One region of the Thermovirga lienii genome, then DNA from elsewhere that is predicted to be linked to it. Evidence: riboswitches for the same ligand, from Rfam matches in the RefSeq annotation. Region 1 holds a riboswitch; the other holds the start of a gene.
The links. Region 1 has a riboswitch for cobalamin ahead of cobT (nicotinate-nucleotide--dimethylbenzimidazole phosphoribosyltransferase). Riboswitches for the same ligand answer to the same signal wherever they lie in the genome.
Positions count from the first base shown of each region.

Region 2: linked by a shared signal. The riboswitch ahead of V7Z69_RS02795 (TonB-dependent receptor plug domain-containing protein) and the one ahead of cobT (nicotinate-nucleotide--dimethylbenzimidazole phosphoribosyltransferase) in region 1 are both predicted to bind cobalamin.

Region 1 is NZ_DAITZW010000007.1:15,797-23,684, forward strand. Features, by position in the region: gene kynU (kynureninase) at 1-366, opposite strand, end outside; gene cobC (alpha-ribazole phosphatase) at 511-1,161, opposite strand; gene cobS (adenosylcobinamide-GDP ribazoletransferase) at 1,173-1,913, opposite strand; gene cobU (bifunctional adenosylcobinamide kinase/adenosylcobinamide-phosphate guanylyltransferase) at 1,910-2,494, opposite strand; cobalamin riboswitch at 2,590-2,772, shown strand; gene cobT (nicotinate-nucleotide--dimethylbenzimidazole phosphoribosyltransferase) at 2,854-3,903, shown strand; gene V7Z69_RS03885 (hypothetical protein) at 3,918-4,112, opposite strand; gene V7Z69_RS03890 (ABC-ATPase domain-containing protein) at 4,203-5,927, shown strand; gene V7Z69_RS03895 (metal ABC transporter permease) at 5,931-6,731, opposite strand; gene V7Z69_RS03900 (metal ABC transporter ATP-binding protein) at 6,728-7,507, opposite strand; gene V7Z69_RS03905 (metal ABC transporter solute-binding protein, Zn/Mn family) at 7,504-7,888, opposite strand, start outside.
Region 2 is NZ_DAITZW010000004.1:60,801-68,688, forward strand. Features, by position in the region: gene V7Z69_RS02785 (flagellar hook assembly protein FlgD) at 1-240, opposite strand, end outside; gene V7Z69_RS02790 (YgiQ family radical SAM protein) at 344-2,236, shown strand; gene V7Z69_RS02795 (TonB-dependent receptor plug domain-containing protein) at 2,505-4,310, opposite strand; cobalamin riboswitch at 4,401-4,577, opposite strand; gene V7Z69_RS02800 (baeRF3 domain-containing protein) at 4,685-5,818, opposite strand; gene V7Z69_RS02805 (HD domain-containing phosphohydrolase) at 5,928-7,835, opposite strand; gene V7Z69_RS02810 (DNA recombination protein RmuC) at 7,832-7,888, opposite strand, start outside.

The DNA of each region.
Region 1 (7,888 bases):
CTTTCTTCGTTTGCCCTCAGGTTGGTAGAAGGTGCTCACCAGGCTGTGTAGGTTGGAGGTCGTGGATCCCGTCATTACTACCTCTTCTGGCTGCGCGCCCACGAGAGGTGCCATCTTGCGCCCCAGCTCTTCTGGCATGGTGAACCAAGGAGGCGAGCCCTTCAGCCAGCCGTCTATGTTGAATGTCTTCCACTCTTCCAGCACCCGAAGCACCCCTTGTATGGATTCCTTTGCGGGAAGCCCAAGGGAGTTGCCGTCCATATAAATCCGCCCTTTGGGAACCTCAAAATGCTTTTTGAAATCCCTCAGTGGGTCAAGCCTGTCCAACTCCTCAGCCTTTGCCCTCATTTCCTCGAATTTACCCATTTTTTCACTCCCTTTCATAGGGCTTAGGTCTTTATTTTTGATGTTTTTGAATTTTTTCTCGAACCTTAGTCCCTATGCCATGCCCCACATATGCTGGGAGGCATCAATGAATTTATTCCAGTCAGCTCAGTTTTTATTAGTATACTATATTAGTATATCTCCTATCATGTAGGTTTTTGCTTTGCCAGCTATCTTTATCCTTCCCTCTGCTCTTTCGCAGAGAAGGACTCCCTGCCTTTCAGAAAGCTGTATAGCCATTAAACTTCCAGGAGGAACGGCGATATCCCAAAAGGCGGACAAGGGTAAGCTGTTTAAGTAGCATAAAATGCATTTGATAGGACCTGCGTGGGAGACAAGAACAACGGTGCCATCTTTATGTTTGGCCGTTATTTTAAAGAGGGCCTTCAAAACTCTTTCTTGGAGTTGGAGCAGTGTTTCTCCCCCAGGAGGGGCAACTTCCAGAGGGTTTGCGAACCAATGGTTCCATAGTTCGCCCCATCCCTGGATTATCTCATTATAGGTTAAGCCTTCCCAATCCCCAAAATGCAGCTCCCGCAGAAGAGGTTCCTTCACGACGCTTAAATTGACTCCTTCCGCTATGCAGGAGGCGGTGTCAAAAGCCCTTCTTAGATCGCTGGAGTATATGGCCGTTATGTTTTCTTTGCGAAGCCTAATTGCAAGATGTCGTGCTTGGTGCCTTCCCTCTTCCGTCAAAGGTACGTTCGTATGGCCGGTATAGCGTAGTTCTTTGTTTCCTTTGGACTCTCCGTGCCTAATCAATATTAGCTTGATCATGATCTTTCCCTCTATTGGAGTCTTGTTGCCATTATCATCAGTGCTAAGATCTCCGCAATCTCGTTTATTGCTCCGTAGGTGTCTCCAGTTAGCCCTCCTAATGTTTGGCTAATTCTTTTTGCTACTAAAAAGGTTCCTCCGCCAGCAACAGCCAAGGAGCATAAACCTCTCTCTCCTAAGAGGATTATGGCCAGTGCGGAGATCAGGGCCGTCGCAACGAAGAACTCCTTTTTGGTGGAAAAACTCCAAAAGCTTTTCCCCAGTCCTTTCTTGCGAGCGTAGGGGAAAAAGGTTATTGCAGGTACCATTGCCCACCTACCAATGGCCGGAAAAAGAGCCAAGACCGCCAAGCGCGTTCCCTCAGGGAAAGAAGCAAGCAAGGCAAACTTCAATATAAGTACTAGTGATGCTATGCTTGCTCCCAGGGCTCCCACTCGGCTGTCCTTCATTATCTCCAGTGCCCTTTCTCTTTCTTTACCGCTGAGGAGGCCGTCAGCTGTATCCATTAACCCGTCCAAGTGGAGACCGCCAGTTATGAGGAAAAAAGCCGCGAGATCCACCCCAGAAGCCACCATGGTGCCCAAAAACTTAGTGGCCAAAGCGTCGATTGCTGCTACTAGGCAGCCCGCGATGAGTCCAACCAGGGGGAAACAGGCCAAGCTGCTTGCCATTTCCTTTTCGGTATAGGTTGCGTTACTGTAGGGAGAGGGAATCCTCGTGAGGAAACCGAGGGCAATAAAGAGGCTTTTCATTGAAGATCATAAACTCCTTTCTCCAATACCCTATTCAGCTGCTTAACGTCTACGGGAATGCCGCATACTAGAAGATAAACAGAGTCGGAGTATAAGGCCATTATCTGATTGGCCTTTCCTAAAAGGTCTCGATAGGTTCTTCCGAGGGGGTATTCAGGCACTACGCCCATTCCTACCTCATTGGTTACTACGATCACCTCTCCTTTGACTGATCTGCATGTGATGGCCAGGTTTTCGATTTCTTCGATAACACGAGAAAAGGATTTTGGATCGTTAGGGTCTTTTTCCCTCAGGAGGAGGTTGGAGACCAGCAGGGCCAAACAATCCAGGAGGATTACCCCATCGGACTTTCCCTCTTTGGCTATTATATCCGTGGGATTAAAGGGCTCTTCCACGGTCTTCCAATTTTTAGGCCGTCTTTTTCTGTGTTCTTGGATTCGAAAAGCCATCTCCTCGTCCAGAGGTTGGCAAGTGGCTATGTATGTGACCGGTTTTTGTGCTTCCTTTGCCAGCCTTTCCGCAAAAGAGCTTTTACCACTTCTTGCGCCGCCGGTCACGAGAATGAGTTTCTTCTCTCTCATAATTTTTCCTTCTTTCCGGTGGATAGTATTAACATATAGAAGATTATATTATAAGTTGATAAGCAGGAAGTTTTTTCATAAAATTACTAAAAACAGCGAAGACAAACCAGGAAGGTGCCCGTAAGGGAGAATAGGGAAGTCCGGTGAGAATCCGGCGCGGTCCCGCCACTGTGACGGGGACTTTGGTTGAGAGATGCCACTGTTGCCTTAGTGCGATGGGAAGGTTCAGCCAAGGGATGATCCAAAGCCAGGAGACCTGCCTTTCTGGAGTTAGTAGGTTGGGATGATGGTAAAGTCTCAAACCGCAGTTGCGGTTTGGGGCTTTTTTTATTGATACCCATAACGAAGGAGGATGGACGATGCTCGAGGAAGCGATAACCCGTATTGAGGACCTTGATTATGAATCCATGGAAAGAGCTCAAAGGAGATTGGATAATTTGACCAAGCCAAGAGGGAGCCTTGGAATGCTTGAGCAATTGGCCGTACAAATGGCTGGTATTACAAGAAATCCAAGGCCAAAACTTGGCAAGAAGGTCTCGGTAGTAATGGCGGCCGATCACGGGGTAGTGGCGGAAGGAGTAAGTGCTTTCCCTCAGGAGGTAACCCCCCAGATGGTGATCAACTTTCTGAATGGCGGAGCGGCCATAAATGTTCTGAGCAGGCACGCAGGTGCAGAGGTGGTTTGTGTGGATGTTGGAGTGGCGGTGGATTTGGACGCTCCAGGTTTGAAGGTAAGGAAAGTAAAGTACGGGACGGACAACTTTGCCTGTGGCCCTGCTATGACCAGAGAGGAGGCAGTAAGGGCCATAGAAGTGGGCATTGATGTGGCTTATGAGCTGATAGAAAAAGGAGCATCTATTTTTGCCATTGGAGAGATGGGCATAGGAAATACTACGCCTAGTAGCGCTATCGTAGCTCTTTATTCTGGAAGGCCCCTTGACGAGGTCGTGGGCAGGGGAACTGGCATAGGGGAAGATAGGGTGCCTGTCAAAAAGAATGCCATAGAGAGAGGGATAAAGATAAACAAGCCAGATGTGAAAGACCCCATCGATGTGGTGTCCAAGGTGGGGGGACTGGAGATAGCCGGCATGGCAGGCTGCATGCTTGGAGCGGCTTCCAGAAGGATTCCTGTGGTGGTTGACGGATTCATATCCTCGGCTGCCGCTTTGATAGCTTCGAAGATAGAGCCAAAGGCCACAAACTACATGATAGGGTCTCATCTTTCACAGGAGCCAGGCCACAAGATAGCCTTGGACCTGATAGGCTTGAAGCCCTTGATGCATTTGGATATGAGGTTGGGAGAGGGCACAGGCGCCGTTTTGGCTTTCAATTTGATAGAGGCGGCACTGAGGATTTTAGACGAAATGGCTACCTTTGAGGATGCTGGAGTCTCCACTGAGATAGCCTAGGCGACCTTATTGGCCTATGTGGAGGAGCTTTTGTTGTATATTCCAGGTTCGCCCTGGGGGGACGCGCCGGTTTCGAAGACGCCGTAGCTTTCACCAAAGTACGTGTCCCCTCCAAAGAGGAGCTTCAATGTGCCTGAAGCTTGGGCTTCAGGCACGAACCCTCCGAAGGCAAGAAGAAACGCAAAAATGCAGCTTAAGTATTTTTTCATGGCAAAACAAACCCTTCTACGGTCAAATGCCAATTATTATAATGATTTAGTTACAATTATATCTCTTATTAAGCTAGGGAGGTTTTTTCGTTGGAGAGCGAACGACTGAAAAAAATATTACTGTCCATAGATGGTCGGGGCTACAAGGCCTATAAGCAGATAGAGGGTTCCTACAAGTTCGGCTTCTTCGATCTTTTCATAGACCATGTTCAGGGAGACCCTTTCGCAGCTCCCAGCAGGCTAAGGGTAAGAGTAAAGCAAGAGGTTGCCCAGATCCCCGGGTGGGCCTTTGAAAACCCTCACAGACAAATGGCTTGCTGTGATTTTATGACCAGAACTTTTGCAAAGGCCATAAGAAAATATGCAGAGGGGAAAAGGGGCAGCGGAAAATCAGGGCTTTTTGCCGTGGATGTTCCAGGGCAACAGGTATTGAAGCGCACGTCCTGCTTGGTTAATGAAGATTTCGTGGAGATTCGGTTTGTGTGCGGTTTGCCCGCGGCAGGAAGAAGGGTTCTGGGCAGAGAGGCCATGGAGATGTTCTTTGACGAACTGCCGAGGATTGTTGAGGAGGCTTTGCTTTACAGAAACATAAACGAAGAAAATTTAAAAAGACACGTGGAAGTAGTGGAGGACCACTTTTACATAAAAGAACAACTTAAAGAACAAAAGCTCGTTTCCTTCATAGCCGATGGATCTATATTGCCCCGAGAAAGCGGAGTTTCCCAGCGTCCCATGAGGAGGGAGGATGCCGTCGCCTTTAGTAGTCCTCCAAGCCTGAGGGTAACGATGACCTTGCCTAACAGGGGAGAGATAACGGGCATGGGCATTCCTGAAGGAGTGACCCTCATAACCGGCGGAGGATACCATGGCAAAACGACCCTTCTTGAGGCTATAGAGATGGGCGTTTATCCCCATATTCCTGGAGACGGCAGGGAATATGTAGCCACTGTGGAGGAGACCGCCAAGATACGGGCTGAGGATGGCCGAAGCGTAAAGGGAGTGGACATTTCTCCGTTCATAAACAACCTTCCTGGAGGGAAGGACACCTCCTTTTTCTCCACGGAGGACGCCTCGGGCTCCACATCCCAGGCCGCGAACATACAGGAGGCCCTTGAAATGGGGGTCAAGCTTTTGCTTATCGACGAGGACACCTCTGCAACCAACTTCATGATAAGGGATGCAAGGATGCAGAGGCTGATTGCCAAGGACAAGGAGCCCATAACGCCCTTCATAGATCACGTAAGAGGGCTCTTCGAGCAATTGGGCGTCTCGACCATCCTCGTTATAGGCGGAAGCGGAGATTACCTGGATGTTGCGGATAAGGTGATAATGATGGATGAGTACGTTCCGTTGGACGTGACCCAGGAAGCTATGTCGGTGGCCCAAAGTATAAAGACCAACAGAGCCAAAGAGGCTCAAAAGGTCCCATTCATACCCTCTTCTAGGGTGCCTGTCCCCGGAAGCATAAATCCTCACCTGGGCAAGAAGCTTAAGATCAAGGCAAATGGTCTTAGAAGTATAACCTTTGGTAGGGACAACATGGACCTTGGTGCACTCTCTCTGCTCGTAGACGAGAGTCAGACTAGAATGATAGCCCAAATCTGGCATTACGCATACGTAAAGGGCTACATAGATGGTCGAAGGAGCATAGTGGAGATAATAGATAAAGTGTTTGGGGACATACAGGAAAAGGGTATGGACGTCATCTCCCCTCACCGCTATGGCCATCCGGGGGATTACGCCTTACCCAGGAAGTTCGAGACGGCTTTCGCGATAAATAGGCTGAGGAGCCTAAAAATTGCAAGGGCGCAATAGGTTCTAGATTAAGTTCTTGATGGCCAGGCTTGCCAAGTAGGAAACGCCGGCCACCAGAATGATGCATGCACCGGATGTGAGGTTGAGCCAGTAGGAAAGCCAAAGGCCTGAGAGGATGAATAAGGCCCCTAAAATGGAGGCAAGGACCATCATTTTTTTCAGGCTCTTGGCGAACTGCCCGCTTATGGCAGCGGGCATGGTGAGAAGGGCGATAACCATTATGAGTCCTACCATTCGCATCATCATCACCACGGTGAGAGCGGTCATGGTGACCAAAAGGGTGTGAATCTTACCCACGGGGATGTTCTGCACCGTTGAGAACGTTTCGTCGAAGGAAAGGGCCACTAGCTCCTTGTAAAACAGCCACACCAAAAGCATTATACCCAGGTCCAGTGCCAAAAGAAGCCATAGGTCTTCTTGAGGTATCATCAGGATGCTTCCGAAAAGGTAGCTCATTAGATCGGCCTTGTATCCTCCTGATAGATCAATGAGTATTATCCCCACAGCCATGCCTATGGCCCACAGGGCCCCTATTAGGGTGTCGGAGCGCTCCCTTGCCCTTCGCTGAATGGCGCTCATTCCTACGGCTGCGGCAAGGCTGAAGGCGAAGGCCCCCAAGAGGGGGTTGAATCCCAAAAAATATCCAAGGCCTATCCCACCGTAAGCGGCGTGGGCGATGCTGCCGCTCAAAAAGACTATACGTTTGGTTACTACAAAGGTCCCCACGATGCCGCATGCTACGCTGATCAAAAGCCCTGCCAAGAGGGCGTTTCTCATGAAGTCGAACTGAAGGGCCTCAATCATCTTTTGGTTTCCTCCTGGTTTATTTTGGGGAGCACCCTGTGGGGCACTCCATGGGCTATCAGGTCAACAGGGCAGTGGTAGGCGGCGTCTATCATGCCCTGGGTAAGGGTTTTTTCGTCGTAATAGTAGAGCTTCCTGTTCAGGCACCCTACGGATTTGACGTAAGAGGACACAGCCCCCACGTCGTGGGTTACCATCACTATGGTTATGGCTCTGCTTTCGTTAAGGTCCTTGAGCAGGCCATAAATGACCTCGCTGGTGTTGGGATCCACACTTGCTAAGGGCTCGTCAAGAAGTAGGATCTCCGGGTCCTTTGCCAGAGCCCGGGCTATATAGACCCGCTGCCTCTGTCCCAGGGATATCTCACCTATGGGTTTTTGAGCGATGTTTTGTAGACCCACCATCTCGAGGGCCTCTGAAGCCTTATTTTTATCCTCCTTGGAGTAGGAGCGAAGAAGTTTTTTCCTTCCCATTCGTCCCATTAGCACCACGTCAAGGACCTTTATGGGAAAGTCCCTGTCCATATCGCTTTCCTGGGGAACCCACCCCACGAATTCCCGGCCTTCCTCTGGAGGAAGGCCCATGACCTTCACCTCTCCCTTGTAAGGTGTTATGAGGCCCAATATGACCTTTAGCAGGGTGGATTTCCCGCCTCCATTGGGGCCTATAATGCCCACGAAATCCCCCTTCTTCACAGAAAAGTTTATGTCCTCTATCACGTTGTTGTTGCCGTACCCTGCCCAAACGCCCTTTAAGCTTATGACTTTTTGTTTCATGGCTTGGTCTCCTCGCGGGAGTTGTCTTTCAGAGCTTCAGCCAAGGTGTCCCCCAGAAGCAGGAGGTTCTCTCTCCAGTTGGGCGCCAAGGGGCTTATGGGGACCACCCTGCACCCTACCTCCTGGGCTATGACCTTTGCTGATCGGCTTGGAAACTCCGGTTGAGTGATGATTATCCTTATCTTCTCTTTTTGGGCGATGCTTATGATCTTGGCTAGTTCCGCTGCGCTGGGTTCGCTTCCTTCCACCTCTATGGGGATCATATCAAGGCCGTAGTCCCTGGCAAAATAACCCCAAGAGGGATGAAACACCATGAATTTTTTGCCCTTTGTCTCGGAGAGCTTGCCCCTTATCTCTTCGTCCAATTCGTCCAGTTCCTTG
Region 2 (7,888 bases), on a different contig from region 1:
GTTGGCTATTTGTTCCACGCTGGCAAACTGGGCCATCTGAGAGATGAACTCCGACTGATCCAGTGGCTCCAGGGGATCCTGGTTCGCCAGTTGAGTCACCAGTATCTTTAGAAAGGCCTCTCTATCGAAAGTGCTGTTTACCGAAGCCCTTCTCGTAGCGCTGTCCTGCACTGTACTAACGTCTCCTGCAGAATTTACACTGTTCACCAAGGCCATCACTCCCTTTAGAGCCTTATTCATATTTGTTATCGGCTTACACTGCACGATCTTGAATAGCTCTTAACCACAAATAGATTTGTACATTATAATCGTCCATATATTAATAAAAGGACGGAATGACATAATGGCAAAGTATCAAATGATACCAACGAACCGGGAGGAAATGCGTCAAAGGGGCTGGGATGAGCTGGACTTTCTTTTCATAACCGGGGACGCCTACGTGGACCACCCGAGCTTCGCCCACGCCATAATAACCAGGGTCTTGGAATCCAGAGGCTTTAGGGTTGGGATCGTTGCCCAGCCAGACTGGAAGAACCCAGACTCCATCGCCCTCATGGGGAAGCCCTCCCTGGGTGTGCTGGTCTCCGCAGGGAACCTGGACAGCATGCTCTCCAACTACACTGCTGCGAAGAAAAAACGAAAAAAGGACCGGTATTCCCCCGGAGGAGAAGGGGGGAAAAGGCCCGACAGGGCAACCATAGTCTACTGCAACATGGCAAGGAAACTGTGGAAGGACGTCCCCATAATAATAGGAGGCATAGAGGCCAGCTTGAGGAGGTTCGTCCACTACGACTACTGGTCGGACAAACTGAGAAAGCCCATACTCATGGACAGCAAGGCGGACCTTCTCGTCTGGGGGATGGGAGAAAAAACCATAGTCCAGATAGCGCAAAAACTTCAAAAAGGTATCCCCATTGCAGAGATCAGGGACGTAAGAGGCACATGTTACATCTTTAAGGATTTAAAGGACCTCGAAAGCTTCGTGGAGATTCCCTCTTGGGAGGAGATCCAGCAGGATAAAAAGGCCTTTGCCAGGGCTTATCTACTGACGGAACCGGAGCTTGACCCCTTGACCGGAAGGCCCATAGTCCAAAGGGTTGGTGACCGGTACCTGGTTCAGAACCCTCCGCAATTTCCTCTATCGGAAGAGGAACTTGACGAGATATACGAACTGCCCTACACGAGAAAAGCCCATCCAAGCTACGATCCTTTGGGAGGCGTTCCAGCCCTCGAGGAGGTTCAGTTCAGCATAACCGCTCATAGGGGGTGTTTCGGCAGCTGCTCCTTCTGCGCCCTATCCGCCCACCAAGGCAGGATAATTCAAAAAAGAAGCGATAGATCCATCCTCAAGGAAGCAGAGCTTTTGACCCGAATGGAGGGTTTCAAGGGCTACATCCACGACGTAGGGGGCCCCACCGCCAACTTTCACGAAAGAGCCTGCAAGATTCAGGACAAGGGATCTTCCTGCAAAAACCGCCAGTGTACGTGGCCTTCCTGCTGCCCAAAACTTCGAAAGTCAAACGATAATTACATGAAGCTTCTACGAAAGGTGCGCTCCATTCCCGGAGTGAAAAAGGTCTTTGTAAGGTCGGGCATACGTTACGACTACATAATGGCGGAGAACAACCGCTCCTTCCTTGAGGAACTCTGCGAACACCACGTAAGCGGCCAGCTAAAGGTGGCCCCGGAACACGTTTCGGCCCGAGTCTTGAACCTCATGCGAAAGCCCCCAAAGGAGGTGTTTTTAGAGTTCAAGAAGCTCTACGAGGAGGTCAACCGCTCCTTGGGAAAGAAACAGTTTCTGGTGCCCTACCTGATATCGAGCCACCCGGGAAGCACCCTGGAGGACGCCATAGAGCTTGCGGAGTTTCTAAGGGACATCCGTTACCACCCTGAGCAGGTGCAGGACTTCATCCCTACCCCAGGCACCCTTTCTACGTGCATGTACTACTCGGAGATAAACCCATACACGGGCGAAAAGATCTTCGTGGCCAAAACTGCCAAGGAAAAGGCCATGCAGCGAGCTCTGCTTCAGTGGAGAAACCCAAAAAACTACAAACTTGTAAAGGAGGCCCTATTGAAGGCAGGAAGAAGGGACCTAATTGGAAGGGGCAAGAAATGCCTTATCCGAGAGGACACAAGGGATGAAGAAAAGCACAAAAAAGGCCCAACAAAGCATAAAACCCACCCTAAGAATAAAAACCTAGACGAGAAAAAGAGAAAAAAGAAAAGATAACGACCTGCCTATACAAAAACGGAAGCCCCAGTTTCCCGGGGCTTCCGTTCTCTCTAAAAATATATCTATTAAAGGAGTAAAGGTGCAGGAAGCAAAGGTTGCGGCGGCCTTGCGCTTCCAGATGGTTAGTATATTGATTTTTTTCAAATTGTCAACACTTAAGTGTAAAATTCTCTACAATGTCTCAATTTTCAAACAATTATCCTTTGTTCTGCACACTTGGGCGTCCTGGTCCTCTCTCCTCGTCGGCTATACCAGCCTTAAGCACCTAAAACTGGTATTCCAGCGTAAGATACGCTCTTCTTTCTGGCCCGTAGTAATAGGTTCCCCATGACTCGCTGGCCCAGTAATCCTCGTCGAAGATGTTGTAGGCCGAAAGCCTGATGGTGTAAGGCTTTCCCTTGTACTCCAAGGAGGCATCCACCGTCGTAACATTGGATTCGACACCTTGTCCTTCGTTTCTGTTGCCCAGGTAGTGAAGTACCACCTGGCCGGACAGGGGGCCGTTGGTGTATATGAAGGAAGCGTCCACGTCCCATTCGGGGGTACGGGCCCTCTTCCATTGATTGTTTTTCTTTTCCTCTGCCCTCATCCACGTAGCGCCAAGCTCCAGATCCCAAAGGGAGGATATCTTCCAACGCCTGGAGAGCTCCAATCCCCAAGCCCGGTACTTATCGACGTTATCGTATTCTTTTCTGTCGCTTGACCAAACAATCTTGTCTTCCATGTCCATATAAAACATGTTAGCGCCCCAGGGGCCATCCTCATCCTTCCCCTTGACGCCCAGCTCATAGCTGTAACCCTTCTCCGGCTTCAAGTCGGGATTGGGAAGGACCCATGCACCATCACCTGCTATCTCGTAAAAACTTGGCATGGCAAAGAACCTTCCCGCAGATAGGTACCAAAGATTACCGTTCATCGTCTGGTAAGACAGGGAGAGTTTAGGGTTCAGCTCATTGTAGTCTTTTGCGTTATCTTGGTCCCATATCTCGTAGCGCAATCCCGCATTGAGGATAAAGTCCCCAACAGGCCTTGAAATCTCAATAAAGGGAGCGTAGTTTTTCCTCTTTCCTTCTGTATACCCAGAAAGCTTTTCATCTCTAAAGGAGGCCCCCCAGGAGACCAAGGCATCTTTCCAAGAGGTGTTTTTGGAAAACTCAGCCCCCCATGCTTCGTCGTCGTAAAAACTTCTGCCCTCCGGATCTTTGTAGTCTTTTTCTTCCTCATGCCTGTAAAGTATTGCCCTGGCAGTTTCCCCTTCCCATTTAACATAAAACCTTGAATAATCATTCTTTTGTTGATTTTCATCCCCATTATAGGTCCAGCGGGAGGTATATTTGCCCCATACTCCTGAGAAGGTGAATGGGCCACTTTTCAACGTCAAACCCCCTGAGTCCTGGTCGTAATCAAGATTCTTGTTTATAACCGTACCATTCCAGGACAGGCGTGACTCTCCTTCCTCTGAATGGCCGTACCATATCCTGGCGGAAAAATCCCCCTCGCTGGTCCAACCGCTGAAGGAGCCCTCTCGCCAGTCGTTGGTTCCAGCGCCTCCCGTGATCTTTACCCCTTCGCCCAAAGGTTTTTTGGTTATTATGTTTATCACACCCGCTGCAGCCATGGAGCCGTATAAAGCGGAACCAGCCCCCTTGACCACCTCGATACGCTCTATGTCCTCCAAGGGAATGGAGCGCAGGTCGTATGCCGCAGCCCCTGCCCCATGACTGGCCTTATAGTAGGGCACTCCATCAACCAAAATCAAAACCTCAGTCACAAGGCCCCTGAGCTTTATGTTGTCCTCTTGAGTACTGCCGTTGCGGGAAGATATATAAATTCCCGGGACCGTGGAGCTTAAAAGCTCTCCCAGCTCGGTGGCTCCGCTTCGCTCTATGTCCTCCGAGGTAACCACGTACGTGGCAGCAGGAACCTCCTCCAAGGACTGATAAACCCTGGAGCCGGTAACTACCTCGGGCTCAAGGGTCAAAGCTTCCTGAGCGAAGGAAGCTCCCGCCCAAAGCCCTACCACCATGACCGCAATGGCCAAAAAACCTGAAAAAAGCCTTCCCAACTTCATATAAAACCACCTCTCCTACGAAGTTTGGGGCCACAAAAAAAGGCCCATAAGGGCCAAAAAATCCGTCTCCTCCCTGGCCCTCGCGGGAAGAAACTTCCAGCTGAAGGGATCGGTATCCGGACTTGGGGTCTTCCTCCAGGTGCGCCTTCCCAGCAAACTTGCCAGTGGCTCTATGCACCCTTCGTCACCCTCACCGTAGCGGGGCTGTGCCGGATTCTCACCGGCTTCCCGATTTCCCTTCCGCTAATCTTTCGTTTTGCCCACATAAAATATAGCCAAAACCCTCCAAAGTCAAGCCCTCAGCAAAGAACAAGGGGAGCTTCGATGCTCCCCTCAACATTGGTTCTATCTATTCATCCATGCCAATCCTTGGATCAATACCTGAAGATGGCCGCCACATCCTTGCCTCCTGGCACCTCCTCGGGACTTACCACGTACACCTTGCCCCTGCTCCTCAAGGTCTCCACCGCTGCAAGGTCCAAAAGATCCCTTGCCTCAGGATCCTCCCTGGAGGTAAGCTCCATTTCGTGTGTGGCTTTTTTCCATTTGCCCCACACCTGGACCCCCAAAGGCACAAAGAGTACCTCCACCCTGCCTGAAAAGGCCGCCGGCAGTACTTCCTCGAGCATGGAAGAGGCCTTGCCTGTCCCCAAAAGGGCCTCGAACTTCTCCTTTGCCTCCATTTCCTCTTTCTTGAAGATAGGTTCCACTATGGCCTTTGCCCTCTGGAAGAGTTCCTCAGCCGTCAAATTGTCCGGGCTTCCCTCCACGAACTCCTCGGTCACGTGGGGATAGGACGCAACCTCCTTGTACAGGGAGACCACGTAGGCAACTCCTGCTGGAACCAGAGGCGCCGTCTCGTCCTTTAGAAGCTCCCGTATTCCCTTGTCCACCATTCGCAAGAAGGTTTTGAGGTTTTCCTTGAAGTCCTCGTCTCCTGCACCGTGGCCATGAAAGAGTCCCTGCCGGCCCGGGGCTGAGCCGATCTGACCCTGTTTCTCCAGGGGCTCGTACTGAAGGGCCTCGGATATGCTCTGGGGAACGTTCTCCAAGTCGACGTTTCTGAAGTCCTCTTTGGTGCACTGGATCAATCTTATTTTCTTCTTGCTGAGGCACAGAACGTAAAAGTCATCCCCACCGCCTACAAGAGGCAAAAGGGGCTTTATGTGAAATCCCCGGGAAACCACCGCAAGCTTGGGGACCTCCAAGGGTATCCTGTAGATCCTCTCGTACCCCTCGGACAAAAACACTGCAAGGGCCTTGCTTTGGTTTTCCCAGAACATGGAGTTCGAAAGCAGTTTCTTAGCAGGTTCCAAAAGATCCTCCACTTCCTGCTCCTTGAGTCCCCGACCCAAAAGTTCGTCCTGCACTTCCCCAAGGACACTCTTGAAAGCTATCTGGCTCTTTCGGGGCTCTGCGGGAAGGGGCGTGGGCATGTAGATGGAAACGCTGGGGGCCTTCTGGTGTTCCGATAACGCTATCAGCTCGCTTCGGGTCAACAACCTCATGACTTTTCGCCTCCCTTTCCTTTGCTGTTCTGCTCTTTGAGGCAATTCCCCAATGAAAAGGGACGGGGAATCAGCCTCCTTTACTTTCTCTAATTATAACACTAATCTATCAAGACAATGGGGCATCCTCAAAGGAAAAACTTTCCCGTTCGAAAAGCTCCACACAGGCTTCCACTACCTTGTGGTCGTACAAAATTCCCTTTCCTGCTTTGATCTCCTCCAACGCCTCCTCAAGAGTCAAAGCCGACCTGAAGGGTCTGTGGGAGACCATGGCCTCCACTACGTCCGCAACGGCCAATATTCGGGCCTCAATGGGGATATCCTCGCCTGAAAGCCCTCTGGGGTAGCCAGAACCGTCCAATCTCTCGTGGTGGGCATAGACTACTTCCGCAAGAACTGGCCTGTGGGTAAGCTTGCGCAATAGCTCATACCCTTTCTGGGGATGGGTGCGGACAATCTCCATCTCCACGTCGCTCAACCTGCCGGGCTTGTTCAAGATCTCCGCCGGCACTGCCACCTTCCCTATGTCGTGCACCAACCCTGCAAGTTTGACAAGCCTGATGCGCTCTTCTGAAAGACCCAATTTCCTGGCTAAGGCCTCTGAAAGAAAGGACACCCTTCTTTGGTGATCATAAGTATAGGGGTCCTTCATCTCCACCGTCTGAGCTAAAATTCCAATGGTGTCTTCCCAAAGCTTCTCAACCCGTCCCAGCTCCTCCTTGGCAAGGTCCCTTGCCGTTTTGTATTTGCGGGCCATCTCCGCCAAGGCTTCCACGTCGGTGTAAGAATTGAGTATCGCCTCCATCTTTCCATCGGAAAAGAGCGGGACTTGATTGAACAGAACGTGGAAGATCTCTCCACTCTTTTTCCTCCTTACCGTGACGCGCTCTATGCTTTTACCCTCTAAAGCCGATTTCATGTGATGTTCTGCCTCATGCATGCGGTCCTCGGGCACCACCAGCTCCCTCAAAGTCCTACCCTCTGCTTCCTCCCCGGAATAACCAAAGACCTTGGCGAAGGAACTATTGACCCGCTGTATCCTCATAGTGGTGGGATCCTGAAGAGCTACTGCATCTGGAATGGAGTCGAAAAGCCCCTCAAAGAAGGCCTTCTCCCTCAGGATCTCCTTCTTGCTGGACAAAAGCTCCTTGCCCTGGCTTATGCTTTTCTTAAAGGCACCATAGCCGCCCATAAGGCTCAGCACCAAAGCCATCGCCAATATGATGATCCCAGCAACTATCCAATCAGGATAGGAACCAGCGCCCCCATTAAGTTCCAGCCATTTTCTAATGGAAGCCTGTAGCACCGAGTTGGGGTCGTTTTTCATCTGCTTCAAATTGAAATCTATGACCTGCTTGAGAACGTTCTGCCTACCCTTTGGAAAGGCAAAACGCCACTCTGAGGGGTGGAATATGACGTTGGTGGCCACCACCGGGTATTTATGCTCATTGAAATACCCAAATATTCTACTGACGACCCCACAGGCCGCTTGCCCCCTCAATATGGCTTCGAATACCTCTTCCCCTGAAGGTACCTCCATGAACCTGCACCTGATGCCAAAATCCCCTAGGAGTTTTTTAAAATATTCACCGTATATGTCGCTTTTTTCCACCGCAACCGTCAAATCTTCAACGTCCAATATGGAATCTACGTTCAGGCCCTTTCGCTTGTAAAGCACCCCCCAATCGGTGAACACCGCCTCCGTGCTGAAATCGTAAAGTCTTTCCCTCTCAGGAGAGAAAACAATGGCTGTCATAACATCTATTTCTCCTCTTTCGAGGCGCTTCAATCCCTCATTGAAGGTTCCTTTGACGTATTGCAAAGTGTAACCTTCCTTTTTGGCTATATGCTCCAGGACATCGGCGTACAGTCCTTTGACCTTGTCATCTTCAGTAAAGATAAGGGGGTAATACTCATATACTCCTACCCTTATCAATTCTTCGGCACTGGACCTGACAGGAAGGAAAAAACACGCAAACAAACACAAAAGACATATCCACAAACATCTTTTCTTCATGCCTCGGCTCCTTCCTCTTCCTCTAGACTTTTGTTTGCTCCTTCCTTCACCAA